3 regions of the Bacillus halotolerans genome follow, and region 2 is predicted to be linked to each of the others. Evidence: a T-box and tRNA genes for the amino acid it is inferred to sense, from the RefSeq annotation. Region 2 holds a T-box; the other regions hold tRNA genes.
The links. The T-box of region 2 lies ahead of serS (serine--tRNA ligase). A T-box ahead of a tRNA ligase gene usually reads a tRNA of that ligase, here a tRNA-Ser.

Region 1: it encodes a tRNA-Ser, which carries the amino acid that the T-box ahead of serS (serine--tRNA ligase) is inferred to sense. The anticodon was not compared.
Region 3: it encodes a tRNA-Ser, which carries the amino acid that the T-box ahead of serS (serine--tRNA ligase) is inferred to sense. The anticodon was not compared.

Annotation. Positions count from the first base shown of each region.
Region 1 is NZ_CP029364.1:1,043,531-1,053,151, forward strand. Features, by position in the region: gene DIC78_RS05265 (zinc-dependent alcohol dehydrogenase) at 1-384, shown strand, start outside; gene DIC78_RS05270 (hypothetical protein) at 425-622, opposite strand; gene spo0M (sporulation control protein Spo0M) at 776-1,552, shown strand; tRNA gene DIC78_RS05280 (tRNA-Leu) at 1,651-1,732, opposite strand; tRNA gene DIC78_RS05285 (tRNA-Leu) at 1,986-2,074, opposite strand; tRNA gene DIC78_RS05290 (tRNA-Cys) at 2,082-2,152, opposite strand; tRNA gene DIC78_RS05295 (tRNA-Gly) at 2,158-2,232, opposite strand; tRNA gene DIC78_RS05300 (tRNA-Gln) at 2,282-2,353, opposite strand; tRNA gene DIC78_RS05305 (tRNA-His) at 2,363-2,438, opposite strand; tRNA gene DIC78_RS05310 (tRNA-Trp) at 2,463-2,536, opposite strand; tRNA gene DIC78_RS05315 (tRNA-Tyr) at 2,542-2,626, opposite strand; tRNA gene DIC78_RS05320 (tRNA-Thr) at 2,649-2,721, opposite strand; tRNA gene DIC78_RS05325 (tRNA-Phe) at 2,727-2,802, opposite strand; tRNA gene DIC78_RS05330 (tRNA-Asp) at 2,815-2,891, opposite strand; tRNA gene DIC78_RS05335 (tRNA-Met) at 2,905-2,981, opposite strand; tRNA gene DIC78_RS05340 (tRNA-Val) at 2,989-3,064, opposite strand; tRNA gene DIC78_RS05345 (tRNA-Glu) at 3,074-3,145, opposite strand; tRNA gene DIC78_RS05350 (tRNA-Ser) at 3,180-3,271, opposite strand; tRNA gene DIC78_RS05355 (tRNA-Asn) at 3,277-3,351, opposite strand; rRNA gene rrf (5S ribosomal RNA) at 3,361-3,476, opposite strand; rRNA gene DIC78_RS05365 (23S ribosomal RNA) at 3,583-6,510, opposite strand; rRNA gene DIC78_RS05370 (16S ribosomal RNA) at 6,680-8,229, opposite strand; gene DIC78_RS05375 (nucleotidyltransferase-like protein) at 8,525-9,409, opposite strand; gene DIC78_RS05380 (YgzB family protein) at 9,617-9,621, shown strand, end outside.
Region 2 is NZ_CP029364.1:1,980,887-1,990,507, forward strand. Features, by position in the region: gene DIC78_RS10085 (YbaB/EbfC family nucleoid-associated protein) at 1-254, opposite strand, end outside; gene dnaX (DNA polymerase III subunit gamma/tau) at 278-1,972, opposite strand; RNA gene ffs (signal recognition particle sRNA large type) at 2,101-2,365, opposite strand; gene tadA (tRNA adenosine(34) deaminase TadA) at 2,448-2,933, opposite strand; gene DIC78_RS10105 (cysteine hydrolase family protein) at 3,017-3,568, shown strand; gene DIC78_RS10110 (glycosyl hydrolase family 18 protein) at 3,631-4,914, shown strand; gene dgk (deoxyguanosine kinase) at 5,013-5,636, shown strand; gene dck (deoxyadenosine/deoxycytidine kinase) at 5,633-6,286, shown strand; tRNA gene DIC78_RS10125 (tRNA-Ser) at 6,401-6,493, opposite strand; gene serS (serine--tRNA ligase) at 6,625-7,902, opposite strand; T-box leader at 7,969-8,181, opposite strand; gene pdxT (pyridoxal 5'-phosphate synthase glutaminase subunit PdxT) at 8,234-8,824, opposite strand; gene pdxS (pyridoxal 5'-phosphate synthase lyase subunit PdxS) at 8,845-9,621, opposite strand, start outside.
Region 3 is NZ_CP029364.1:3,128,426-3,138,046, forward strand. Features, by position in the region: rRNA gene DIC78_RS16005 (23S ribosomal RNA) at 1-163, shown strand, start outside; rRNA gene rrf (5S ribosomal RNA) at 218-333, shown strand; tRNA gene DIC78_RS16015 (tRNA-Val) at 356-431, shown strand; tRNA gene DIC78_RS16020 (tRNA-Thr) at 463-538, shown strand; tRNA gene DIC78_RS16025 (tRNA-Lys) at 576-651, shown strand; tRNA gene DIC78_RS16030 (tRNA-Leu) at 662-745, shown strand; tRNA gene DIC78_RS16035 (tRNA-Gly) at 754-828, shown strand; tRNA gene DIC78_RS16040 (tRNA-Leu) at 843-928, shown strand; tRNA gene DIC78_RS16045 (tRNA-Arg) at 938-1,014, shown strand; tRNA gene DIC78_RS16050 (tRNA-Pro) at 1,030-1,106, shown strand; tRNA gene DIC78_RS16055 (tRNA-Ala) at 1,112-1,184, shown strand; tRNA gene DIC78_RS16060 (tRNA-Met) at 1,206-1,282, shown strand; tRNA gene DIC78_RS16065 (tRNA-Ile) at 1,285-1,361, shown strand; tRNA gene DIC78_RS16070 (tRNA-Ser) at 1,368-1,460, shown strand; tRNA gene DIC78_RS16075 (tRNA-Met) at 1,484-1,560, shown strand; tRNA gene DIC78_RS16080 (tRNA-Asp) at 1,615-1,691, shown strand; tRNA gene DIC78_RS16085 (tRNA-Phe) at 1,704-1,779, shown strand; tRNA gene DIC78_RS16090 (tRNA-His) at 1,801-1,876, shown strand; tRNA gene DIC78_RS16095 (tRNA-Gly) at 1,884-1,957, shown strand; tRNA gene DIC78_RS16100 (tRNA-Ile) at 1,973-2,049, shown strand; tRNA gene DIC78_RS16105 (tRNA-Asn) at 2,067-2,141, shown strand; tRNA gene DIC78_RS16110 (tRNA-Ser) at 2,145-2,235, shown strand; tRNA gene DIC78_RS16115 (tRNA-Glu) at 2,240-2,311, shown strand; gene glgB (1,4-alpha-glucan branching enzyme) at 2,549-4,432, shown strand; gene DIC78_RS16125 (glucose-1-phosphate adenylyltransferase) at 4,429-5,571, shown strand; gene glgD (glucose-1-phosphate adenylyltransferase subunit GlgD) at 5,596-6,627, shown strand; gene glgA (glycogen synthase GlgA) at 6,624-8,078, shown strand; gene glgP (glycogen phosphorylase GlgP) at 8,065-9,621, shown strand, end outside.

The sequences.
Region 1 (9,621 bases), 940 kb from region 2:
ATCGACTGCGTCGGAATGGACGGCAAAATGTCCCCGCTTGAATTTCTCGCCACCGGTGTTAAAATGCACGGCGGAGCCATGGGTGCGCTGGTAACGGCGGCACAGGCTGTCAGAAAATGCGGCACAATTCAAGTGACAGGTGTGTACGGAATGAGATACAATGCATTTCCATTTGGAGACATCTTCCAAAGGAACGTAAATATTAGAACCGGCCAAGCCCCCGTCATTCATTATATGCCGTACCTGTATGAACTGATTGCTACAGGTAAAGTAGATCCGGGCGACATCATCACACATGTTCTGCCGTTAGATCAAGCAAAGCACGGTTATGAGGTGTTTGATACGAAAACAGACGGAGCCATTAAAGTGCTTCTTAAACCATAAAAAAAGACGGTCTCTCATTTTGAGAAGCCGTCTCTCTATTTTATTGCTCCACTCTTCTTAACGCTTCGTTTACTGTTTCTTTTATAAACGCGTCTTCCCCGGTCAAACTGTCTAATCTGAGTTCACCGCTTCTCAGTCTTTCTGAAAGATTGTTAATGTCCTCCTCGACTGTGATTTGCAGCTCACCAGCTAAAAACATTCTATGTAATTCATCAGCGACCATCGTTTCTTTATTCATTCATATCTCCTCCTATACTTAAGCATCACTTTTAGTCTGTCCCTCAGATAAACGAATATAGGAAAAAAGGTTCATTTATTTCAAAATAAATGAACCTTTTTTCCTTCTTCCCACGTATAACTGTTGAGAAAAAGAAAAAGGGGAAGATCTAATATGTCATTTTTTAAGAAACTTGCCGCAAGTGCCGGCATCGGTGCAGCAAAAGTCGATACCATTTTGGAGAAAGATGCGTATTGTCCAGGAGAAGAAGTCCGCGGAACTGTACATGTAAAAGGCGGGAAAATCGCCCAGGATATCCGTTATATTGATTTACAGCTCAACACAAGATATGTCATTGTAAAAGACGATGAAGAGCGCCGGAAACACGCAACAATTCATTCTTTTCGGGTAACTGGTTCATTCACCATTCAGCCTGGGGAAGAACATCAATTTCCGTTCTCCTTCATCCTGCCTCTTGATACACCGATTACTGTAGGGAAGGTAGAAGTCGCAGTAGTGACAGACCTTGACATTCAAGGCGGTATTGATAAATCAGATCACGATCGTATCTTCGTAGAAGCACATCCTTGGGTTGAAAATGTATTAGAAGCAATTGAGAACCTTGGCTTCCGTCTTAACGAAGCAGACTGTGAACAGGCATCTTACTTCCAGCGCCGTCTGCCTTTCGTTCAAGAATTTGAGTTTGTTCCAACATCAGGCTATTACCGTCAGATGCTTGATGAATTAGAGCTTATTTTTCTTTTAGAGGAAGACGGTTTAGAAATTATTTTCGAAGTTGATCGCCGGGCAAGAGGCCTGCGTGGATGGCTGGAAGAGATGTATAATGACGGAGAGCAGCTCGTACGTGTCCGTTTCAGACAATCAGAGCTTGATGATATCGAACAACTTGAAGAGGTCTTAGAAGAGATCATCGACCAATATGCTGAGTAAATAACAAAAAGGAGCCTCTGCTTATTAATATAGGCTCCTTCTTTTAATAAAAACGAAACCCCGTTTCTTACATAAGTAAGAAACGGGGTTCTTTTGTATACCGGTGGTCGGGGTCGAACCGACACTCCAGAAGGAACACGATTTTGAGTCGTGCGCGTCTGCCAATTCCGCCACACCGGCAAGTTTTACGTCGTATCTAACCGACGAATATAAATATATCATGGATATGATAAAGTGTCAATGTATTTCAAAAAGTTTTTTGGGGAATATAATAATAAAGGGCTAAAGCGACTTTTTATGAAATACAGCCCAATGCTTACATCGACACTTTCATACAATAAAAAAATGATCTACATAAGTAGATCATTGATATGATTAGCTTCATTATATTTTCAAGCACAAACACCAATTTAACTTATCAAGTAAGTAAAATTGGTGCCGAGGGCCGGACTTGAACCGGCACGGTAGTCACCTACCGCAGGATTTTAAGTCCTGTGTGTCTGCCAATTCCACCACCCCGGCAAAAGAAAGGCGACACCCGGATTCGAACCGGGGATAAAGGTTTTGCAGACCTCTGCCTTACCACTTGGCTATGCCGCCGTAATTGGAGCGGAAGACGGGATTCGAACCCGCGACCCCCACCTTGGCAAGGTGGTGTTCTACCACTGAACTACTTCCGCATCTTAAGGGACTTAATACATTATATTCAATTGATATAAAAAAGTGAGACTGGGCTAGCTGGATTCGAACCAACGCATGACGGAGTCAAAGTCCGTTGCCTTACCGCTTGGCTATAGCCCAATGATAATATGGGGCGATTGATGGGAATCGAACCCACGAGTGCCAGAGCCACAATCTGGTGCGTTAACCACTTCGCCACAACCGCCATAATCTCAAGATGTCATAAATTTGGCAGGGGCAGTAGGAATCGAACCCACACCGGAGGTTTTGGAGACCTCTGTTCTACCGTTAAACTATGCCCCTATAAATGGTGGAGGGGGGCAGATTCGAACTGCCGAACCCTGAGGGAGCGGATTTACAGTCCGCCGCGTTTAGCCACTTCGCTACCCCTCCACATTAAGTTTTGAAAAAACAGTGCCGGCAAGAGGACTTGAACCCCCAACCTACTGATTACAAGTCAGTTGCTCTACCAATTGAGCTACACCGGCATAGGTGGTGGCTCGGGACGGAATCGAACCGCCGACACACGGATTTTCAGTCCGTTGCTCTACCAACTGAGCTACCGAGCCTTATTATTTAAATGGCGGTCCGGACGGGACTCGAACCCGCGACCTCCTGCGTGACAGGCAGGCATTCTAACCAACTGAACTACCGGACCATTTGATTTTAATTGGTTGCGGGGGCAGGATTTGAACCTGCGACCTTCGGGTTATGAGCCCGACGAGCTACCGAACTGCTCCACCCCGCGATGATAATGGTGGAGGATGACGGGCTCGAACCGCCGACCCTCTGCTTGTAAGGCAGATGCTCTCCCAGCTGAGCTAATCCTCCATCATATAATGACCCGTACGGGATTCGAACCCGTGTTACCGCCGTGAAAGGGCGGTGTCTTAACCGCTTGACCAACGGGCCCAGACTTTCAATTGTGATTATGTATAAATATCAGTGGCGGAGAGCAAGGGATTCGAACCCTTGAGACGGAGTTGACCGCCTACACGATTTCCAATCGTGCTCCTTCGACCACTCGGACAGCTCTCCAATAATGGCTCCGCAGGTAGGATTCGAACCTACGACCGATCGGTTAACAGCCGATAGCTCTACCACTGAGCTACTGCGGAATGAAGTCTGCCTGGCGATGTCCTACTCTCACAGGGGGAAACCCCCGACTACCATCGGCGCTGAAGAGCTTAACTTCCGTGTTCGGCATGGGAACGGGTGTGACCTCTTCGCCATCATCACCAGACAATCTCAGTGACATTTAACATTATACTATGTATATCTTGAAAAGTCAAGAGTTTTTTTGAGATATTCTCTCAAAACTAGATAACAGGTGTGACATCATTAGAAATTAGGTTAAGTCCTCGATCGATTAGTATCTGTCAGCTCCATGTGTCGCCACACTTCCACCTCAGACCTATCAACCTGATCATCTTTCAGGGATCTTACTTCCTTGCGGAATGGGAAATCTCATCTTGAGGGGGGCTTCATGCTTAGATGCTTTCAGCACTTATCCCGTCCGCACATAGCTACCCAGCGATGCCCTTGGCAGAACAACTGGTACACCAGCGGTGCGTCCATCCCGGTCCTCTCGTACTAAGGACAGCTCCTCTCAAATTTCCTGCGCCCGCGACGGATAGGGACCGAACTGTCTCACGACGTTCTGAACCCAGCTCGCGTACCGCTTTAATGGGCGAACAGCCCAACCCTTGGGACCGACTACAGCCCCAGGATGCGATGAGCCGACATCGAGGTGCCAAACCTCCCCGTCGATGTGGACTCTTGGGGGAGATAAGCCTGTTATCCCCGGGGTAGCTTTTATCCGTTGAGCGATGGCCCTTCCATGCGGAACCACCGGATCACTAAGCCCGACTTTCGTCCCTGCTCGACTTGTAGGTCTCGCAGTCAAGCTCCCTTGTGCCTTTACACTCTGCGAATGATTTCCAACCATTCTGAGGGAACCTTTGGGCGCCTCCGTTACCTTTTAGGAGGCGACCGCCCCAGTCAAACTGCCCACCTGACACTGTCTCCCCGCCCGATAAGGGCGGCGGGTTAGAAGGTCAATACAGCCAGGGTAGTATCCCACCGATGCCTCCACCGAAGCTGGCGCTCCGGTTTCCAAGGCTCCTACCTATCCTGTACAAGCTGTACCAACATTCAATATCAGGCTGCAGTAAAGCTCCACGGGGTCTTTCCGTCCTGTCGCGGGTAACCTGCATCTTCACAGGTACTATAATTTCACCGAGTCTCTCGTTGAGACAGTGCCCAGATCGTTGCGCCTTTCGTGCGGGTCGGAACTTACCCGACAAGGAATTTCGCTACCTTAGGACCGTTATAGTTACGGCCGCCGTTTACTGGGGCTTCAATTCGCACCTTCGCTTACGCTAAGCGCTCCTCTTAACCTTCCAGCACCGGGCAGGCGTCAGCCCCTATACTTCGCCTTACGGCTTCGCAGAGACCTGTGTTTTTGCTAAACAGTCGCCTGGGCCTATTCACTGCGGCTCTCTCGGGCTTGCACCCTAACAGAGCACCCCTTCTCCCGAAGTTACGGGGTCATTTTGCCGAGTTCCTTAACGAGAGTTCTCTCGATCACCTTAGGATTCTCTCCTCGCCTACCTGTGTCGGTTTGCGGTACGGGCACCTCTCACCTCGCTAGAGGCTTTTCTTGGCAGTGTGGAATCAGGAACTTCGCTACTATATTTCGCTCGCCATCACAGCTCAGCCTTATGGGAAACGGATTTGCCTATTTCCCAGCCTAACTGCTTGGACGCGGATATCCAATACCGCGCTTACCCTATCCTCCTGCGTCCCCCCATTGCTCAAATGGTGAGGAGGTGGTACAGGAATATCAACCTGTTGTCCATCGCCTACGCCTTTCGGCCTCGGCTTAGGTCCCGACTAACCCTGAGCGGACGAGCCTTCCTCAGGAAACCTTAGGCATTCGGTGGAGGGGATTCTCACCCCTCTTTCGCTACTCATACCGGCATTCTCACTTCTAAGCGCTCCACCAGTCCTTCCGGTCTGGCTTCACAGCCCTTAGAACGCTCTCCTACCACTGTTCGAAGAACAGTCCGCAGCTTCGGTGATACGTTTAGCCCCGGTACATTTTCGGCGCAGAGTCACTCGACCAGTGAGCTATTACGCACTCTTTAAATGGTGGCTGCTTCTAAGCCAACATCCTGGTTGTCTAAGCAACTCCACATCCTTTTCCACTTAACGTATACTTTGGGACCTTAGCTGGCGGTCTGGGCTGTTTCCCTTTCGACTACGGATCTTATCACTCGCAGTCTGACTCCCAAGGATAAGTCATTGGCATTCGGAGTTTGACTGAATTCGGTAACCCGGTAGGGGCCCCTAGTCCAATCAGTGCTCTACCTCCAAGACTCTTACCTTGAGGCTAGCCCTAAAGCTATTTCGGAGAGAACCAGCTATCTCCAGGTTCGATTGGCATTTCACCCCTACCCACACCTCATCCCCGCACTTTTCAACGTGCGTGGGTTCGGGCCTCCATTCAGTGTTACCTGAACTTCACCCTGGACATGGGTAGATCACCTGGTTTCGGGTCTACGACCACGTACTCATGCGCCCTATTCAGACTCGCTTTCGCTGCGGCTCCGCATCTTCTGCTTAACCTTGCACGGGATCGTAACTCGCCGGTTCATTCTACAAAAGGCACGCCATCACCCGTTAACGGGCTCTGACTACTTGTAGGCACACGGTTTCAGGATCTCTTTCACTCCCCTTCCGGGGTGCTTTTCACCTTTCCCTCACGGTACTGGTTCACTATCGGTCACTAGGGAGTATTTAGCCTTGGGAGATGGTCCTCCCGGATTCCGACGGAATTTCACGTGTTCCGCCGTACTCAGGATCCACTCTGGAGAGAACGAAGTTTTGACTACAGGGCTGTTACCTCCTATGGCGGGCCTTTCCAGACCTCTTCATCTACCTCGTTCCTTTGTAACTCCGTATAGAGTGTCCTACAACCCCAAGAGGCAAGCCTCTTGGTTTGGGCTAATCCCGTTTCGCTCGCCGCTACTCAGGGAATCGCATTTGCTTTCTCTTCCTCCGGGTACTTAGATGTTTCAGTTCCCCGGGTCTGCCTTCTCATATCCTATGAATTCAGATATGGATACCACTCCATTACGAGTGGTGGGTTTCCCCATTCGGAAATCTCCGGATCAAAGCTTGCTTACAGCTCCCCGAAGCATATCGGTGTTCGTCCCGTCCTTCATCGGCTCCTAGTGCCAAGGCATCCACCGTGCGCCCTTTCTAACTTAACCGTTAAAAAGAATCACTATGTGATATCTTGTGTTACTAATTGAATGTGATGTCTACTGTTATCTAGTTTTCAAAGAACACGTTTCGAAGGAATGATCCTTCAAAACTAAACAAGACAGGGAACGTTCTGTTTATAAGACCCAAGGTCTTATATTCCGTAAATATCCTTAGAAAGGAGGTGATCCAGCCGCACCTTCCGATACGGCTACCTTGTTACGACTTCACCCCAATCATCTGTCCCACCTTCGGCGGCTGGCTCCATAAAGGTTACCTCACCGACTTCGGGTGTTACAAACTCTCGTGGTGTGACGGGCGGTGTGTACAAGGCCCGGGAACGTATTCACCGCGGCATGCTGATCCGCGATTACTAGCGATTCCAGCTTCACGCAGTCGAGTTGCAGACTGCGATCCGAACTGAGAACAGATTTGTGGGATTGGCTTAACCTCGCGGTTTCGCTGCCCTTTGTTCTGTCCATTGTAGCACGTGTGTAGCCCAGGTCATAAGGGGCATGATGATTTGACGTCATCCCCACCTTCCTCCGGTTTGTCACCGGCAGTCACCTTAGAGTGCCCAACTGAATGCTGGCAACTAAGATCAAGGGTTGCGCTCGTTGCGGGACTTAACCCAACATCTCACGACACGAGCTGACGACAACCATGCACCACCTGTCACTCTGCCCCCGAAGGGGACGTCCTATCTCTAGGATTGTCAGAGGATGTCAAGACCTGGTAAGGTTCTTCGCGTTGCTTCGAATTAAACCACATGCTCCACCGCTTGTGCGGGCCCCCGTCAATTCCTTTGAGTTTCAGTCTTGCGACCGTACTCCCCAGGCGGAGTGCTTAATGCGTTAGCTGCAGCACTAAGGGGCGGAAACCCCCTAACACTTAGCACTCATCGTTTACGGCGTGGACTACCAGGGTATCTAATCCTGTTCGCTCCCCACGCTTTCGCTCCTCAGCGTCAGTTACAGACCAGAGAGTCGCCTTCGCCACTGGTGTTCCTCCACATCTCTACGCATTTCACCGCTACACGTGGAATTCCACTCTCCTCTTCTGCACTCAAGTTCCCCAGTTTCCAATGACCCTCCCCGGTTGAGCCGGGGGCTTTCACATCAGACTTAAGGAACCGCCTGCGAGCCCTTTACGCCCAATAATTCCGGACAACGCTTGCCACCTACGTATTACCGCGGCTGCTGGCACGTAGTTAGCCGTGGCTTTCTGGTTAGGTACCGTCAAGGTACCGCCCTATTCGAACGGTACTTGTTCTTCCCTAACAACAGAGCTTTACGATCCGAAAACCTTCATCACTCACGCGGCGTTGCTCCGTCAGACTTTCGTCCATTGCGGAAGATTCCCTACTGCTGCCTCCCGTAGGAGTCTGGGCCGTGTCTCAGTCCCAGTGTGGCCGATCACCCTCTCAGGTCGGCTACGCATCGTTGCCTTGGTGAGCCATTACCTCACCAACTAGCTAATGCGCCGCGGGTCCATCTGTAAGTGGTAGCCGAAGCCACCTTTTATGTTTGAACCATGCGGTTCAAACAAGCATCCGGTATTAGCCCCGGTTTCCCGGAGTTATCCCAGTCTTACAGGCAGGTTACCCACGTGTTACTCACCCGTCCGCCGCTAACATCAGGGAGCAAGCTCCCATCTGTCCGCTCGACTTGCATGTATTAGGCACGCCGCCAGCGTTCGTCCTGAGCCAGGATCAAACTCTCCGATAAATGGATCGCAGATTAAGTTCCACACATCCTGTGGCAACATCTGCGTGATCTGCATCGTGCAGACCTCAGTTTGACTGACTACGCACATCGCTGTGCGATTTATAATAAAACTTGAATTAACAGGTACGTTTTGTCTTGTTTAGTTTTCAAAGATCATCCACCACTTCTTTAAGAAGCGACTTTTTCAGTATAACATTTCGACTTTGTTTTGTCAAATGTTTTTTATTTTATTTCTCCGCCGCTGTGAGCTTATTTTTTCAGAAGCGCATCAGCGACGTTTAATAATATACCATGCTCAGGAATCAGAGTCAACATCTTTTTTAAAAGAATATCCTCGATGAAAGACAGCCTGTCCCTTGGTTTCAATTCGGCACACGCTGATAAGACCTTTTTCTGTCAGGTAATCAAGCATGACGCCAAGGTCTTGAGTAAAATGTTTTAAGCCAGGATGCTGAAGAAGCTCGCTAAATTGCCAGATGTCCTTTTCTTTCATCACTTCGAAAAGATGTGCTGAACCAATCTCAGCTTTAGAATGAATCAGAAAATCATTTGCTAAGAATAATAATTCAAGCCTTTTTTCCAAGCTTTCGTGGCTTTCAATCAGCTCGGAATATAATTTGTACACTTGAGGCTCCATCTGACGCACTTGACTCCACACAGTGGTTTCCGGATGGAATCCTCTGTCGATTACTTCAATACGTGCTAGATGATGCAATGCATGGACTACTGCATTGTAGGCATCTAAAAATTGATTGGCTTCAAAGAAAGCTTTTCCTTCAACGTATCTTCTAATTAACTTGCCGTATTCAAGGCCGATCTTCAGTTTACGTTCTGCAAACGGAAAAGTATTAAGCCTGTCGATAAGCTCAGCAATATACTCATTGCGGTCAAACATAACTCTTCCGTTTACAATCCAATCTATGATTCTCCTATTTGTGCCGAGCAAAATCCATTCTTGAACCTGAGCATCAGTTATCACATGCAAAGAGGCTGTTTTGTGATCAAATTCATAATGCTTTATAAAAACAGGCTTATCAGACTGCTTTACAATGACAAGCAAAGCGGCATCAAAGTTGTCTGTTATGGAAGACGTTTTGTTTCTTCTCTCAATCATAATAACAGCCAATGTATTGGGATGACTTGCTCTTTCTTGGTAAATTGGACGGAGAAGATTTTCCATCACTATTCCTCCAATGCAATTGTTCAATTTTTTTATTCTCTATTTGATTCAATTCTATGGGTTAAATCGAAATTCCTTTTTTCTAAACACATTGAACTATTATAAACAATTTCAAAGCAAGTCTCCATATTTAAATTCCATTTCAAACGAAAACATGAAGAAAATACCATCGGGTTTGTGCTATATTTAATTCAGAGGGGGATGGACATGGC
Region 2 (9,621 bases):
TTTTTCAAGGCTTCATTCGTTGCAGCAAGCACTAAGTCCTGGAGCATTTCGATATCTTCCGGGTCAACTACATCTTCTTTAATGATGACATCCAGAATTTCTTTTTGGCCGTTTGCTTTAACTGTTACCATACCGCCGCCTGCAGTTCCTTCAACTACCTGTTCTGCAAGCTCTTCTTGAGCCTTGGCCATATCCTTTTGCATTTTTTGCATTTGTTTCATCATTTTTTGCATATTTCCCATTCCGCCACGCATATTATCCACTCTCTTTCATTTTGTTAGTCTTTTATTTCAATTAAATCCGCTCCGACAAGCTTTTTCGCTTCTGCAATAAGCGGATCTTCTTCAGCCGGCTCATTTGATCCTTCATTTTCCTGCTGATGATCTACTAAAAATTCTTCTCTTATTTTACCCCATTGTGCTTCTGGAACGCCAATCAAATCCATTCTTTTTCCGAGCATAGATTCTAAAATCTGTTCAAGATTAGTCCGGACACCGTTGTTATCCTCGGCGACCATTTTACAATGTATTTCATATTTGAATTTCAGTACAAATGCCGAAGAAGCTGCAGCCACAGGTTCACTGTCATTCAGCAGCGCAGCATGTGATACTTTGTTTTGCTGTTTCAGGTGAGCCAGAAGCTTGCCCCAGCTGCTTCTGAGCTGATCAAGGTCCGTCCTCGTTGCTTCCTTCAAAATTTCATGAATTCTACCTACCGGCGCTTTGTAATTGGATTTCCCGCCTTTTGGCGCACGCGGCGCTTCTTTTTTCGGACTTTCCGCCGCTGCTTTTACGCCGGTTGTTTTGAGCCGTTCTACTTCTTGCTCAAGCTGCTGGATTTTTTTCATCAGCATATCAACTTCAGGCAGGTCTGCAGCAGCTGGTTGATGAGACGTTTGGCAAATCTTCACCACAGCCACTTCAAAGAAGATGCGGGGATGGTTCGTCCATTTCATTTCCTGGTGGCTCTTGTTCAGGATATCAATCATTTCATATATCGCCTGGGTCGGAATTTGTTCACTCAATTCACGGAACGTTTCATCGACTTTTACTTTTTCCAGTACACCCTCTAAGCCAGGAGCTGTTTTGAACAGCAGCATGTCCCTGAAATAGAAAATCATATCCTCTATCAGCTTCGCCGGGTCTTTCCCTTGCTGAAGCAGCTCATTCAATGTTTCCAAAGCTTCAGAAACATGTTTTTCATGCAGAGATTGCGCAAGCTTTCCTATATATAATTGAGAAACTGCTCCGGTAATCAGAAGCGCATCATCAACTTTTAGCTCGTCGCCGCTGAATGAGACTGCCTGATCAAGAAGGCTCAAAGCATCCCTCATACCGCCATCTGCAGCACTCGCAATAATGTCGAGCGCCCCTTCTTCAACCTGCAGCTCTTCAGCATCAACTATTTTGTTCATACGTCCGACAATCGCTTGGGATGTAATTCGCTTGAAGTCAAAACGCTGACATCTGGAGATAATGGTTAAAGGAATTTTGTGCGGTTCTGTTGTTGCTAAAATGAAAATACAATGCTCAGGCGGCTCTTCTAATGTTTTTAATAACGCATTAAAGGCGCCGATAGAAAGCATATGCACCTCATCTATGATATATACCTTATATGTGACGGCCGATGGGGCAAACTTCACTTTGTCGCGGATGTCACGAATTTCATCAACACCGTTGTTAGAAGCGGCGTCAATTTCTATGACATCGGATATGGACCCGTTTGTTATCCCTTTACAGGCTGCACATTCGTTGCATGGCTCATCAACAGGGGCGTGTTCACAGTTGACAGCTTTGGCAAATATTTTGGCCGCACTGGTTTTTCCCGTACCCCTTGGCCCGGAAAACAGATAAGCATGAGAAAATTTCTTTTGCAAAAGGGCATTTTGAAGCGTTTTTGTAATGTGCTCTTGTCCGACCACATCTTCAAAGCGCTGAGGCCTGAATACTCGATATAAAGCTTGGTAACTCACGGGTGCGCCCTCCTCCGTTATTCATCATTCCCATTATACATGAACCGTGTATCGATTCCAAAAGCTCTTTTACATAACAAAAAACTCACCTAATATTAGGTGAGTTTGAAAATTTGATGATTGATTTACCGTGCACCTTCTGTCGATTCGCTACCCTAAGCGTTACTTAAGCAGTTAGCTCGGCCCAGGCAACCCTGCGGCACATGAGAGGTTTCACTTAATGCTGCTTCCTTCCGGACCTGACATGGTTCATGAATTCCCATTGCGCAGGACCCAAACGTCAACACCACTTACTTAAGGCAGACCTTAAAGTAAACGAACCTCGAGAAGGGATTCGGCCCCGCTAGAGCGGATTGCGGGTACAGGGCACCGCTACCTCCCCGCTTAGCACGGCAAAATAAATATCAAATTTTATGTCGCATCTATGACGATGCACACATAAGTATATCCTTTTCCCCTAAAAATTGCAACCTTACTACTCAGACAAGTTTTTCCTAGAAGCTTTCTTCTTTTTTCTCAGATCTCTGAAAAACGCACTGAGCATTCCTCCGCATTCTTCCTCTAGCACACCGCTCACCACTTCAGCCTGATGATTAAAGCGTTCTTCCTGAAGAAGGTTCATTAACGTGCCTGAACAGCCTCCTTTTGGATCAAATGCGCCAAATACTACTTTCTCCACGCGTGAAAGCACGACGGCTCCGGCACACATCGGACAAGGCTCGAGGGTAACGTAAAGTGTTGCGCCTTCCAGTCTCCATGTTCCAAGTGACTTGCACGCTTCATCAATCACAAGCATTTCCGCATGAGCGATAGACCGCTGCTCTGTTTCTCTTAAATTGTGCGCGCGTGCCACGATTTTATCATTCACAACAAGCACGGCCCCGATCGGCACCTCGCCTTTCGCTTCAGCTTTTTTCGCTTCTTTTATTGCTTCTTTCATATAAAGTTCATCTTGATTCATCAGATTAGCTCTCTTTTCAAAGTTTTTTCCTTACCTAAAAAGGCTACATATTAACTATAACTTAAACAGAAAGGAGACTGTCGATGTCTAAAGCAGACACATCTCTTCTCATTGTAGACATGATCAATAATTTTGAATTTGATATGGGAGAAAGTCTCGCCAACAAAACAGAAAAAATCGTTCCTCACATTTTATCATTAAAAAAGCACGCAAGACAAAATGACTGGCCGATTATATACATTAATGATCATTACGGTCTTTGGCAAGCGGATATCCAAAATATCCAGCAAGAATGTGAAAACGAGAAAAGCAAGGCCATTATTGAAAAGATATCGCCCGAGGATGCCGACTATTTTTTAATCAAGCCGAAACACTCCGCTTTTTATGAAACAGCCCTCCATACCCTCCTGACTGAATTACAGGTGAAACGCATTGTCTTAACAGGGATAGCCGGAAATATATGCGTGCTGTTTACTGCTAATGATGCTTACATGAGAGAATACAGCATTACAATACCTAAGGACTGCATTGCTTCTAACAGCGATAAGGACAATGAATTCGCTCTAACCATGATGGAAAATGTTCTTTTCGCAGAAATTACAACTGAAGAACAAATTACAGAAAAACAAACATGATTAGCGCTTTCCTTTCATACATTGTAGCGATATGAAAGGAGGCGTTTTTCATTCAAATTTATGTGGTGAAACAAGGCGACACTCTTTCTGCTATCGCTTCACAATACAGAACAACTGCAAACGAAATCACAGAAACGAATGAAATACCGAATCCCGACAGCCTTGTTGTCGGACAAACCATTGTTATTCCAATAGCTGGCCAGTTTTATGATGTTCAACAAGGTGATACCCTGACATCCATCGCACAGCAATTTAATACAACAGCAGCTGAGCTTGCCAGGGTGAACCGCATCCAGTTAAATACCGTACTGCAGATTGGTTTCCGTTTATACATTCCTCCAGTTCCAAAAAGAGACATTGAATCAAGCGCTTATTTGGAGCCACGCGGAAATCAAGTCAGCGAAAATCTCCAGCAGGCGGCCAGAGAAGCATCGCCCTACTTAACGTACCTTGGCGCATTCAGTTTCCAGGCACAGCGTGATGGAACCTTAGTCGCACCGCCTTTAACGAATTTAAGAAGCATTGCAGAGAATCAAGGCACGACATTGATGATGATTATAACGAACCTAGAAAACCAGGCATTCAGCGATGAGCTCGGCCGGATCCTTTTGAACGACGATACTGTGAAAAGAAGACTTTTGAATGAAATAGTCGAGAATGCCAGAAGATATGGCTTCCGTGCTATTCATTTTGACTTTGAATACTTACGGCCCCAGGATAGAGAGGCATATAATCAATTTCTCCGCGAGGCAAGGGATCTTTTTCATCAAGAAGGCTTAGAAATTTCTACGGCGCTTGCCCCTAAAACAAGCGCAACACAGCAGGGCAGATGGTACGAAGCCCATGATTACAGAGCACATGGCCAAATTGTAGACTTTGTTGTCCTCATGACATATGAATGGGGATACAGCGGCGGACCCGCTCAAGCCGTTTCTCCAATAGGACCTGTTCGGAACGTCATTGAATATGCTTTAACCGAAATGCCCGCCAATAAAATTGTCATGGGGCAGAATTTATATGGATATGACTGGACACTGCCATATACAGCAGGAGGAACTCCGGCAAGAGCAATAAGCCCTCAGCAAGCCATTGTCATAGCCGAACAAAACAATGCCGACATCCAGTATGACCAAACCGCCCAAGCCCCTTTCTTCCGCTATACTGATGCAGAAAACAAAAGGCACGAGGTGTGGTTTGAAGACGCCCGTTCGATTCAGGCCAAATTCAATCTGATTAAAGAGCTTAATTTAAGAGGGATCAGCTACTGGAAGCTGGGGCTTTCCTTTCCTCAAAACTGGCTGCTGCTTTCTGATCAATTTCAAGTTGTCAAAAAGACGTTCCGTTAATTTGGAAACGTCTTTTTTTCATAGGGGAATCCAAGGGTTGTGATACAATATGAAGGTCAGCAATTGACGGACGTTTTTTAGAAATAAGGAGGATTCCAATGAATACAGCCCCTTTTATCGCAGTTGAAGGTCCTATCGGGGCAGGAAAAACAACGCTCGCGACGATGCTTTCACAAGAGCTTGGATTCCCTATGATCAGTGAGATTGTTGAGGATAACCCATACCTTGATAAGTTTTATGACAACATAGAGGAATGGAGCTTCCAGCTTGAGATGTTTTTTCTTTGTCACAGGTACAAACAGCTTGAGGATACCAGCCATCACTTTTTAAATGAAGGACAGCCTGTGATAGCTGATTATCATATTTATAAAAATGTGATTTTTGCTGAACGAACGCTGTCTGAACAGCAGCTCAACAAATACAGAAAGATTTTTCATCTTCTTACCGATGATCTTCCTAAGCCAAATTTCATCATTTACATAAAGGCAAGTCTGCCCACATTGTTACACCGCATTGAAAAACGCGGGCGTCCCTTTGAGAAAAAAATTGAAACAAGCTATTTGGAACAGCTGATCGCAGATTATGACATCGCCATCAAGCAGCTGCAGGAAGCAGACCCATATCTTACGGTGTTAACAATAGATGGCGATTCAGAGGATTTCGTTTTGAATAAGAGCGATTTTGAACGTATTGCCGCCCATGTAAAGGAGCTTATAAAATGAAGGAACATCATATCCCTGAGAATTCAATCATTACAGTAGCAGGAACAGTAGGTGTCGGAAAATCTACTTTAACAAGAGCATTGGCTAAACGGCTTGGCTTTAAAACCTCTCTTGAGGAAGTCGATCATAACCCATACTTAGAAAAATTCTATCATGATTTTGAACGCTGGAGCTTCCATCTGCAAATCTACTTCTTAGCTGAACGATTCAAAGAACAGAAAAATATTTTTGAAGCCGGCGGAGGGTTTGTACAGGATCGTTCTATTTATGAGGATACTGGGATTTTTGCAAAAATGCACGCTGACAAAGGGACGATGTCAAAGATTGATTATAAAACCTATACAAGCCTGTTTGAAGCAATGGTCATGACACCGTATTTCCCGCATCCTGATGTGCTGATCTATTTAGAAGGCGATCTGGAAAACATATTAGCCCGGATTGAAGAACGCGGACGTGAAATGGAGCTTCAAACAGATCGGTCTTATTGGGAAGAAATGCACACGCGTTACGAAAACTGGATCAGCGGTTTTAACGCTTGCCCTGTCCTGAAAATCCGTATTGAGGATTATGACTTGAAGAATGATGAAAGTTCTATCGAGAACATTGTTGATCAAATCGCAACTGTCATTCATGAAACGAAAAAAAAGTGAATCTCATGACCTGAGATTCACTTTTTTATGATATTAAAAAATCCGTTGCAAACGATGCAACGGACAAAACAATCTCCAATATATGCTTGAGTTTCATTAGAATTAAAATCAATATGGCGGAGGAAGAGGGATTCGAACCCCCGCGGGCTTTGACACCCCTGTCGGTTTTCAAGACCGATCCCTTCAGCCGGACTTGGGTATTCCTCCGTATCGACAAGACTTACTATATCATGAATGTTTTATGATGGTCAAGCATTTTTAAAAACTTTTTTTGTTTTTATGAAAATGTTTAATTTAAATAGCAAAAGGCGCGCCTTATCAGGCACACCTTTTCAGCTTTACGCTTTGATGACTTCTCTATTTCCCATATAAGGACGAAGCACTTTTGGTATAATGACGCTTCCGTCTTCCTGCTGATAATTTTCTAAAATAGCGGCAACTGTTCTTCCAACTGCCAAACCTGAACCGTTCAATGTGTGTACATGCTCTGGTTTGCCTTTCACTTCACGTCTAAAACGAATGTTCGCACGTCTGGCTTGGAACGCTTCGAAGTTGCTGCAAGAAGAAATTTCACGATATGTGTCTTGGCTCGGAATCCAAACTTCTATATCGTATTTTTTCGCAGCCGTAAATCCTAAATCTCCCGTACACATGCTCATTACACGGTATGGAAGTTCCAACAGCTGGAGCACACGCTCAGCCTGGTTTGTTAGTTTTTCTAACTCATCATAAGAATCTTCCGGCTTTACAAACTTCACAAGCTCCACTTTATTAAACTGGTGCTGACGGATTAATCCGCGTGTATCGCGCCCTGCTGAACCAGCTTCTGAACGGAAACAGGCACTGAATGCCGCATAATTAATCGGCAGGCTGTCACCTGACAGAATTTCATCCCGATGCATATTTGTGATCGGCACTTCAGCAGTCGGAATCAAGAAGTAATCCTCTTCCCTGATCTTAAACGCATCCTCTTCGAACTTTGGAAGCTGTCCTGTTCCCGTCATGCTTGCACGGTTTACCATATAAGGCGGGATAACCTCAGTATAGTTATACTCATCCACATGAAGGTCAAGCATAAAGTTATAAAGCGCACGCTCCAAACGAGCACCTAAGCCTTTATAAAACACGAAGCGGCTTCCTGTTACCTTCGCAGCACGTTCAAAATCAAGAATGCCGAGCTCATCAGCAATATCCCAATGCGGTTTTGGCTCATGTGCAAATGAAGGTGTTTCGCCCCATTTCCGGATTTCTACGTTATCATCTTCCGTTTCACCGGCTGGCACTGATTCATGCGGAATATTCGGGATTGAAAGAAGAATGGTCTCAAGCGCAGATTCTACTGTTCTTAATTCTTCATCAAGTTTTTTAATTTCCTCGCCGACTTCACGCATTTCTTTAATGATGTGATCCGCGTCTTTTTTCTCGCGTTTCAAAGCAGCTACCTGCTGGGATACTTCATTCCGTTTTCCTTTTAGTTCTTCTACTTTTCCGATAAGCTCTCTTCTTTTATCATCAAGCTCCTCGAACTTATCAAAATCTGTTAAGTCTTCGCCTTTGTGTACAAGCTTTGCTTTAATTTCTTGAAAATTTGCTCTCAGCATTTTCGTATCAAGCATGCGAAACACTCCTTTTTTCATTAAATTCATTGAATTATCGAAAATAAAAAGAGCCCTCATCCCCATGAAAGGGACGAGAGCTCTCGCGTTGCCACCCTGATTGAAAACAAGCCATAGACTTGTTTTCCGCTTTCACACATAACGGTTATCCCGTAAATGCCTACTTCATTCAGCATTTCGCTCAAGGATGGATTCAGACAGCATCTTTCACCGATTCACACCAACCATCGGCTCTCTTAGAAAGAGAGGCTTCCTACTAGTTCCTATCAACGCTTTTCGATCTTTATTTGTGTTTATAATGTACTATAAGTTTCCACAGCTTTCAACTGTTTTATACAAGGGCTTTCTGCTTGTATTCCTCGACCATTTGAACGAACAGCTTTGTCACTCGATGATCCTCTGTCAGCTCCGGATGGAACGAACAGCCCAAGAAATTACCCTGTTTAGCCGCAACAATGCGTCCGTTATGCTCAGAAAGCACTTCAACATTTTCACCGGCTTCCAAGATATGCGGCGCACGGATGAATACACCAGTGAAAGGTTCGTCCAGCCCTTTAATGGTTAAATCAGCTTCAAAGCTGTCAACCTGCCGGCCAAACGAATTCCGTTCAACAACTACATTCAGCAAACCTAAATGAGCGTTATCTGAACCGGCAATTTCCTTTGCTAAAATAATTAAACCGGCACATGTCCCAAACAGCGGTTTTCCCTGAGCAGCAAACTCACGCAATGGCTCCATGAATTGATACGTATCAATTAAACGGCGCATTGTCGTGCTTTCTCCGCCCGGCAAAATTAAACCATCGATTTCTTTTAGCTGCTCTGGGCGTTTAATAACAAGTCCAGCTGCACCGCATGATTCAATTGCATGGATATGCTCTCTTACTGCTCCTTGAAGTCCTAGTACACCTATTGTTAACATGTCGCAGCTCTCCTATATTCTTACCAGCCGCGTTCTTGCATACGCTGTTCTGGAAGTAAATTTGAGATTTCGATCCCTTTCATTGCAGTTCCAAGCTCTTTTGAAAGCTCTGCAATCAATTTATAATCAGTGAAGTGAGTTGTCGCTTCCACAATTGCTTTTGCGAATTTTGCAGGATTGTCTGATTTGAAGATACCAGAACCAACAAATACACCGTCAGCGCCAAGCTGCATCATAAGTGCCGCATCAGCAGGAGTCGCTACGCCGCCAGCCGCAAAGTTAACGACAGGAAGTTTACCGTCTCTTTTAATTTGTTGAAGCAGCTCATAAGGCGCTCCCAAATTTTTCGCTTCAGTCATCAGCTCATCATCGCTCATTGCAACTACTTTGCGCACTTGAGCGTTTACCTTGCGCATATGGCGAACGGCTTCGACGATATTACCAGTTCCAGGCTCCCCTTTTGTACGAAGCATAGAAGCGCCTTCAGCAATACGGCGTGTTGCTTCGCCGAGGTCACGGCAGCCGCACACGAAAGGAACTGTATATTCATTTTTATTCAAATGAAATTCTTCGTCAGCCGGAGTCAGAACTTCACTTTCATCAATATAATCAACACCCATAGCCTCAAGCACACGCGCTTCAACAATATGTCCGATACGCGCTTTTGCCATTACAGGGATGGATACAGCATTCATTACTTCTTCCACGATTGTAGGGTCTGCCATACGGGCAACTCCTCCAGCCGCACGAATATCAGCTGGTACACGTTCTAGCGCCATTACAGCGACAGCTCCAGC
Region 3 (9,621 bases), 1.1 Mb from region 2:
GATAAGTGCTGAAAGCATCTAAGCATGAAGCCCCCCTCAAGATGAGATTTCCCATTCCGCAAGGAAGTAAGATCCCTGAAAGATGATCAGGTTGATAGGTCTGAGGTGGAAGTGTGGCGACACATGGAGCTGACAGATACTAATCGATCGAGGACTTAACCTAATTTCTAATGATGTCACACCTGTTATCTAGTTTTGAGAGAACACTCTCAAATTGTTTGGTGGCGATAGCGAAGAGGTCACACCCGTTCCCATGCCGAACACGGAAGTTAAGCTCTTCAGCGCCGATGGTAGTCGGGGGTTTCCCCCTGTGAGAGTAGGACGCCGCCAAGCAATTGCACGTTAGTGCAATTATGGAGGATTAGCTCAGCTGGGAGAGCATCTGCCTTACAAGCAGAGGGTCGGCGGTTCGAGCCCGTCATCCTCCACCATTCTTACTATACATAATATGTTTACATATGAGCCGGTGTAGCTCAATTGGTAGAGCAACTGACTTGTAATCAGTAGGTTGGGGGTTCAAGTCCTCTTGCCGGCACCACTTTTATATGATATAATATTCAAGTCTCTTGTAAGAAGAGCCATTAGCTCAGTTGGTAGAGCATCTGACTTTTAATCAGAGGGTCGAAGGTTCGAGTCCTTCATGGCTCACCATTTATATGTTGCGGATGTGGCGGAATTGGCAGACGCGCTAGAATCAGGCTCTAGTGTCTTTACAGACGTGGGGGTTCAAGTCCCTTCATCCGCATCATTTCTGCGGAAGTAGTTCAGTGGTAGAACACCACCTTGCCAAGGTGGGGGTCGCGGGTTCGAATCCCGTCTTCCGCTCCAACTATACCATCCATGCCGGGGTGGTGGAATTGGCAGACACACAGGACTTAAAATCCTGCGGTAGGTGACTACCGTGCCGGTTCAAGTCCGGCCCTCGGCATTATAATTTGCGCCCGTAGCTCAATTGGATAGAGCGTTTGACTACGGATCAAAAGGTTAGGGGTTCGACTCCTCTCGGGCGCGCCATGATCTACATGAAATCGGGAAGTAGCTCAGCTTGGTAGAGCACATGGTTTGGGACCATGGGGTCGCAGGTTCGAATCCTGTCTTCCCGACCATTCTTGGGGCCTTAGCTCAGCTGGGAGAGCGCCTGCTTTGCACGCAGGAGGTCAGCGGTTCGATCCCGCTAGGCTCCACTTGATTTCAATATATGATTTGGCGGTGTAGCTCAGCTGGCTAGAGCGTACGGTTCATACCCGTGAGGTCGGGGGTTCGATCCCCTCCGCCGCTACCAAAGGACCTTTAGCTCAGTTGGTTAGAGCAGACGGCTCATAACCGTCCGGTCGTAGGTTCGAGTCCTACAAGGTCCACCACAATACGGAGGAATACCCAAGTCTGGCTGAAGGGATCGGTCTTGAAAACCGACAGGGGTGTCAAAGCCCGCGGGGGTTCGAATCCCTCTTCCTCCGCCATATATATTCTTACATTTTATCATCGCGGGGTGGAGCAGTTCGGTAGCTCGTCGGGCTCATAACCCGAAGGTCGCAGGTTCAAATCCTGCCCCCGCAACCAAACAAATATATCCTTTTAAATAAGGAGCGCCCGATGGGTGCAACTAATTAAAATGGTCCGGTAGTTCAGTTGGTTAGAATGCCTGCCTGTCACGCAGGAGGTCGCGGGTTCGAGTCCCGTCCGGACCGCCATTTAAATAATAAGGCTCGGTAGCTCAGTTGGTAGAGCAACGGACTGAAAATCCGTGTGTCGGCGGTTCGATTCCGTCCCGAGCCACCATTTACAAATATATATATTTTGGCGGTTGTGGCGAAGTGGTTAACGCACCAGATTGTGGCTCTGGCATTCGTGGGTTCGATTCCCATCAATCGCCCCAAAAAATTGCGGGTGTAGTTTAGTGGTAAAACCTCAGCCTTCCAAGCTGATGTCGTGGGTTCGATTCCCATCACCCGCTCCATTTCTATATCGTCATGGGCCTGTAGCTCAGCTGGTTAGAGCGCACGCCTGATAAGCGTGAGGTCGATGGTTCGAGTCCATTCAGGCCCACCATACCATGACTTTTACGTTCCACAGTAGCTCAGTGGTAGAGCTATCGGCTGTTAACCGATCGGTCGCAGGTTCGAATCCTGCCTGTGGAGCCATATGGAGAAGTACTCAAGTGGCTGAAGAGGCGCCCCTGCTAAGGGTGTAGGTCGTGTAAGCGGCGCGAGGGTTCAAATCCCTCCTTCTCCGCCATGACGGCCCGTTGGTCAAGCGGTTAAGACACCGCCCTTTCACGGCGGTAACACGGGTTCGAATCCCGTACGGGTCATCCTGAAACCTTGCATATCCTGCAAGGTTTTTTTGTTTTCTAAAACTATATGATATGCGTCTGATTTTGTTTTTTATTCTATATCAAATTTACAACAAAAAACTCCATATCTTTTGTTTTTCTTCAGAAAATGAAGTTTTATGTCAATAAATATAAGCGCTTTCTAGAAAGGGCTTTTTTTTATTTCTACGAATAAATAATATAAATGAAAACTATGATGTCAGAAAGGATGATTACATGGCCGCTGCCAGCCCAACAGCACATGATGTTTATCTTTTTCACGAAGGCAGTCTGTTTAAAAGCTATCAGCTGTTTGGCTCGCATTATCGCGAGCTGAATGGCCAAAGCGGGTATGAATTTTGTGTGTGGGCGCCGCATGCGTCAGAAGTTCGAGTGGCTGGAGATTTTAACAGCTGGTCAGGTGAGCTTCATGTTATGCAGAAAGTTAATGATCATGGCATTTGGACGTTATTTGTTCCAGGTTTGAAAGAAAAGGAACGATATAAGTATGAAATCGTGACAAATAGCGGTGAGACCATGCTGAAGGCAGACCCGTATGCTTTTTATTCAGAAGTAAGACCGAATACGGCGTCTCTTACTTACGATCTTGCAGGGTACAGCTGGCATGATCAAAAGTGGCAGAAGAAGCAGAAAGCTAAAACGATATATGAAAAGCCGGTTTTTATTTATGAGCTTCATCTTGGTTCATGGAAGAAGCATCCCGATGGCACGCTTTACTCCTATGAAGAATTAGGCCAGTTTCTTATTCCTTATATCAAAGAGCAGGGATTTACCCATATCGAGCTGCTGCCCGTTTATGAACATCCTTATGATCGCTCTTGGGGTTATCAAGCAACGGGGTATTACAGCCCGACAAGCCGATTTGGCACGCCTCATGATTTGATGAGGTTTGTTGATGAATGCCATCAGGCAAACATCGGCGTCATACTTGATTGGGTCCCCGGACATTTTTGTAAAGATTCGCATGGGCTTTATATGTTTGATGGAGCGCCTCTTTACGAATATCAAAAAGAGCGTGACAGGGAGAACTGGCTGTGGGGCACCGCTAACTTTGATTTAGGAAAACCGGAAGTTCATAGTTTTTTAATTTCTAATGCGTTGTACTGGGCGGAATTCTATCATATAGATGGCTTTAGGGTCGATGCCGTGGCTAATATGCTGTATTGGCCAAATCAGGATGAACGCCATACGAATCTCTATGCAGTTGAATTTTTAAAAAAGCTAAATCAAACAATGCGAGAGGCATATCCGCATGTCATGATGATAGCGGAAGATTCCACCGAATGGCCTCAAGTAACAGGTTCTGTTGAGGAAGGGGGACTCGGCTTTCATTTTAAATGGAATATGGGCTGGATGAATGATGTGCTGAAATATATGGAGACGCCTGCTGAACAAAGGCGGCACTGCCATCAGCTTGTGTCTTTTTCCTTGCTTTATGCGTTTAGTGAACATTTTGTATTGCCATTTTCTCATGACGAAGTCGTCTATGGAAAAAAATCACTTCTTCATAAAATGCCTGGCGACTATTGGCAGAAATTTGCCCAATATCGGCTTTTACTCGGTTATATGACGGCTCATCCCGGAAAAAAACTCATTTTTATGGGATCAGAATTTGCCCAATTCGATGAATGGAAAGATACAGAACAGCTTGATTGGTTTTTGAACTCCTTCCCCATGCATCAAAAAGCAAGTGTTTTTACTCAAGATCTTCTCCGCTTTTATCAAAAAAGCAAAATCCTTTATGAAAATGACCATCGTGCTCAGTCATTTGAATGGATTGATGTCCACAATGAGGAGCAATCAATCTTTTCTTTTATTCGGTATGGCAGACGGCACGGTGAGGCGCTTATCATCTTATGTAATTTTACACCCTCGGTCTATCATCAATATGATGTTGGCGTTCCCTTTCTTACCCAATATATCGAAGTGTTGAACAGTGACAATGAAAAATATGGGGGCTCAGGTCAATTGAATAAAAAGCCGTTGGCAGCCAAAGCTGGAGCTGTTCATCACAAACCGTGCTATATCACAATGACAATCCCCCCTTATGGCATTTCGATTATGCGGGCGGTGAAAAAAAGAGGAGAGATAAATGAATGAAAAAACAATGTGTGGCTATGCTCCTTGCCGGCGGGAAGGGCAGCCGTCTCAGCGGATTAACAAAAAACATGGCAAAACCGGCCGTATCTTTTGGGGGAAAATACAGGATTATTGATTTTACGCTCAGCAACTGTTCGAATTCAGGCATAGACACAGTAGGCATCTTAACGCAATATCAGCCGCTGGAGCTGAATTCCTATATTGGCATTGGCAGTGCATGGGATCTTGACAGGCACAATGGCGGCGTTACGGTATTGCCTCCTTATGCCGAGTCATCCGAAGTGAAATGGTATAAAGGGACGGCAAGCGCAATTTATGAAAATCTCAATTACCTGAACCAGTACGATCCTGAGTATGTGCTGATCTTATCAGGCGATCACATTTATAAAATGGACTACGGCAAAATGCTTGATTTTCATATTGAAAAGAAAGCGGATGTGACCATCTCCGTGATTGAAGTAGGATGGGAAGAAGCGAGCCGATTCGGCATCATGAAGACAAATGAAGACGGGATAATCACACATTTTGATGAAAAGCCTAAATTTCCAAAGAGCAATTTGGCATCCATGGGTATTTATATTTTCAATTGGCCGCTCTTGAAGCAATACCTTGAGATGGATGACCGGAATCCGTATTCAAGCCATGACTTCGGCAAAGACATCATTCCTTTGCTTTTGGAGGAGAAAAAGAAGCTTTCCGCTTATCCGTTTAAAGGATATTGGAAGGATGTCGGCACGGTGCAGAGCTTATGGGAAGCCAATATGGATTTGCTGAAAGACCAGTCTGAGCTAAGGCTGTTTGAACGCAATTGGAAGATTTACTCTGTCAATCCGAATCAGCCTCCGCAATTTATTTCGCCTGAGGCGCAGGTTCATGACTCACTTGTGAATGAGGGGTGTGTTGTTTATGGGAATGTGTCTCACTCCGTTCTATTTCAAGGTGTCACCGTCGGTAAGCACGCAACGGTCAAGCGTTCAGTGATTATGCCGGATGTGACAATCGGTGAGCATGTCGTGATTGAGAATGCTATCGTGCCCAAGGGCTTAGTGCTTCCGGATGGCGCAGTGATTAAATCTGAAAAAGACATTCAGGAGGTACTGCTTGTTTCGGAGGAATTTGTAGAGAAAGAATTGATTTAATGACTGAAGAGGAGGCAGAATCAGTTGATCAATAATCAAATGTTAGGTGTTATAGATGAAACCACATATAAGCATTCTCTTCAGGATTTAACCGCACAGCGGTCGCTTGGTGCGATTCCTTTTGCTGGCAGATACCGCTTGATAGATTTTATGCTGTCCAATATGGTGAATGGGGACATTAGGAGTGTGGCGATTTTTCCGAAATATCGCTACCGGTCTCTTATGGATCATCTTGGAGCAGGGAAGGAATGGGATTTGCACCGAAAAAAGGACGGCCTCTTTTTTTTTCCGTCACCGCATTTGCATGATGAGTATAATGAATTCGGTTCATTTCGCCAGTTTTCTGATCATCTTGATTACTTTCATAGAAGCACACAGCAATATGCCGTCATCACCAACAGCCATACTGTATGCAACATTCAATTTCAATACGTGCTGAAAAGACATCAGGAGGCGGGCTGTGACATTACCGAGGTCTTTCAGGACGGTCAGTCGCTGCAAATCTATATCATGTCTTCTGAACTCTTGAAAGATCTGATTTACGGACATATTGAAAAAGGATACAGAACCATTCAGGAGGTTGTTGAAAAAGAAGCCCCCGCATTGACCATTTGCCCATATGAATATTCGGGGTATGCAGCTGTTATTGATTCTGTAGAAAAGTATTATACCCACAGTATGGAGCTTATTCAGCCGCGTTTTTGGCAGCAGGTGTTTTTGCCTCAGCAGCCGATTTATACAAAAGTGAAGGATGAGCCCCCAACGAAATACGGGAAGAACAGCACTGTTAGAAATTCTTTAGTGGCAAACGGCTGTGTGCTTGAGGGGGAGGTCGAAAACTGCATTTTGTTCAGGGCGGTGCATGTCGGGAAAGGCACAAAGCTGAAAAACTGCATTATTATGCAAAAAACGCAGATTGGTGAGGATTGTTTGCTGGAGCAGGTGATTGCTGATAAAGATGTCAAAATCGGCAATACAACTGAAGCTGCGGGAACGGAGGAGCAGCCGCTCGTATTAAAAAAAGGTTTGGTGCAAGGAGAGCTGATGAATTCTTGAAGGTGTTATTTGCTGTCTCAGAATGTACTCCGTTTGTAAAATCAGGAGGCCTGGCCGATGTGGCCGGCGCGCTGCCCAAAGTGCTTTCTCGTCTTGGGAACGACGTAGCGGTGATCATGCCGAAATACAGTCAAATTCCTGATCCTTGGAAAAAGCGTATGAAGAAAACAGCTGAATGTACGGTTGCTGTTGGCTGGCGTCAGCAATATTGCGGGATTGAACATTTGGCTGAAGATGGTGTGAATTATTATTTTATCGACAATAAATATTATTTCTCAAGGGATTCCCTGTACGGGCATTTTGACGATGGGGAGCGGTTTGCTTATTTTTCAAGAGCTGTGCTGGAAGCGGCAGAAGCAGTGAGTTTTCAAGCCGATATCATTCATACTCATGACTGGCATACAGCGATGGTCAATTACTTGTTGAAAGAGGAATACAGCAAGCGCCCTTTTTATAAGCAGATGAAAAGTGTGCTCACGATCCATAACTTGCAGTTTCAAGGTATATTCCCGCCTGAGGTGACACATGACTTGCTCGGTCTGGACATGAGTCATTTTCATTATGAGAGATTAGAATGCAATGGATTTGTTAATTTTATGAAAGCAGGGATTCTCGCTGCTGATCATGTAACAACGGTGAGCCCGACTTATAGAAATGAAATCTTAACGCCGTATTACGGCGAGCAGCTTGAGCCAGTTTTGCAGCATAGGGAAAAAGATTTAACAGGGATCTTAAACGGTATTGATGACTCTTTCTATCAGACAGAGAGCGATCCGTATATTGAGATGCATTACGATCCTGAACGTCTTGATTTAAAGGAAGAAAATAAAACGAAGCTCCAGCGGCGGATGGGCCTTCCGGAACGAAAAGATATTCCGCTGATCAGTATGGTAACAAGGCTGACCAAACAGAAGGGGCTTGATCTTGTTAAGAGAATGATGCACGAGCTGCTGGAGGAGAGAGACATACAGCTGATTGTGCTCGGTACGGGGGAACGGGAATTTGAGGACTACTTCCGGTACATTGAATTTGCATTTCACGATAAATGCAGGGCGTATATTGGGTTTGATGAGCCGCTTGCCCATCAGATTTATGCGGGCTCGGATTTGTTTCTGATGCCGTCGAAATTTGAGCCGTGCGGCCTGGGGCAGATGATCGCGCTTCAATATGGCGCTATTCCGATTGTCAGAGAAACAGGCGGGCTCTATGACACTGTCCGTTCCTACCGGGAGGAAGAGGGCACAGGCAACGGTTTTACGTTCTCAGCCTTTAATGCTCACGATCTGAAATTTACGATCGAGAGGGCGCTGTCGTTTTATCGCCAAAAGGATGTATGGAAGAGCATCATGAAGACCGCAATGAATGCAGATTACAGCTGGAAACAATCAGCCAAACAGTATCAGCGCATTTTCGAGCATGTGACAAGGAGTGGACGGGATGTTCTCGAGTAAAGAACGCTTTGTAGCCTTATTTTTAAAGCGTCTGGAAATGACGTGCGGGAAAAGCTTTAAGGACTCTTCCAGGCTTGATCAATATAAAACCTTAGGCAATATGATCAGAGAGTACATCAGCGCTGATTGGATCCAGACAAATGAAAGAAGCAGGTCCAATTCCGGAAAGCAGACATACTATTTGTCGATTGAATTTCTTCTCGGACAGCTCCTTGAACAAAATTTAATGAATCTCGGTATTCGGGATGTAGTGGAAGCGGGTCTGAAAGAGATCGGCATCAGTTTAGACGAGATCCTTTATATGGAGAGTGATGCAGGGCTTGGGAATGGAGGTCTGGGGCGATTGGCAGCTTGTTTCTTAGATTCTCTGGCTTCGTTAAACTTGCCTGGGCATGGGATGGGGATTCGCTATAAGCATGGTTTATTTGAACAAAAAATTGTTGACGGGCATCAGGTTGAGCTGCCTGAGCAATGGCTGAAAAACGGAAATGTGTGGGAAGTAAGAAATGCTGATCAAGCGGTTGACGTGCCGTTTTGGGGCGAGGTGCATATGACTGAAAAAAACGGCCGTCTGCATTTTCGTCATGAGCAAGCAACAATCATTACCGCCGTTCCTTATGATATCCCGATCATCGGATACGATACGGGCACAGTCAACACATTAAGACTTTGGAACGCCGAACCTTATGCGCATTATCATGGCGGCAATATTTTGTCTTATAAACGGGAAACAGAAGCTGTATCTGAATTTTTATACCCTGATGACACGCATGACGAGGGTAAGATATTACGGCTGAAGCAGCAGTATTTTTTAGTATGTGCAAGTTTAAAAAGCATTGTGAACAATTACCGCAAAACGAATCAATCATTATATGGTCTGCATAAAAAAGTAAGCATTCATATTAATGACACCCATCCTGCACTTGCTGTGCCTGAACTGATGCGGATTTTGCTTGATGAAGAAAACATGAGCTGGGAAGATGCCTGGCATATCACGGTACATACAATTTCCTATACGAATCATACGACACTGTCAGAAGCGCTTGAAAAATGGCCGATTCATTTATTTAAGCCGTTGCTCCCACGAATGTATATGATTATTGAAGAGATTAATGAGAGGTTTTGCAGAGCGGTTTGGGAGAAGTATCCCGGTGACTGGAAAAGGATAGAGGATATGGCGATTACGGCGCACGGAGTTGTCAAAATGGCTCATCTCGCAATAGTGGGAAGCTACAGTGTAAACGGAGTTGCCAAAATTCATTCCGACATTCTAAAGGAACGAGAGATGCGTCATTTTCATTTGATGTTTCCGAATCGGTTTAACAATAAAACAAATGGAATTGCCCATAGGCGCTGGCTGTTAAAAGCCAATCCCGGCTTGTCTGCGATGATAACGGATGCGATAGGCGATGAATGGATAAAACAGCCTGAATCCTTGATTCGGCTGGAACCATACGCTACTGATCCCGCTTTTATTGAGCAGTTCCAAAACAACAAAAGCAGAAAAAAGCAAGAGCTTGCTGATCTGATTTTTTGCACGGCC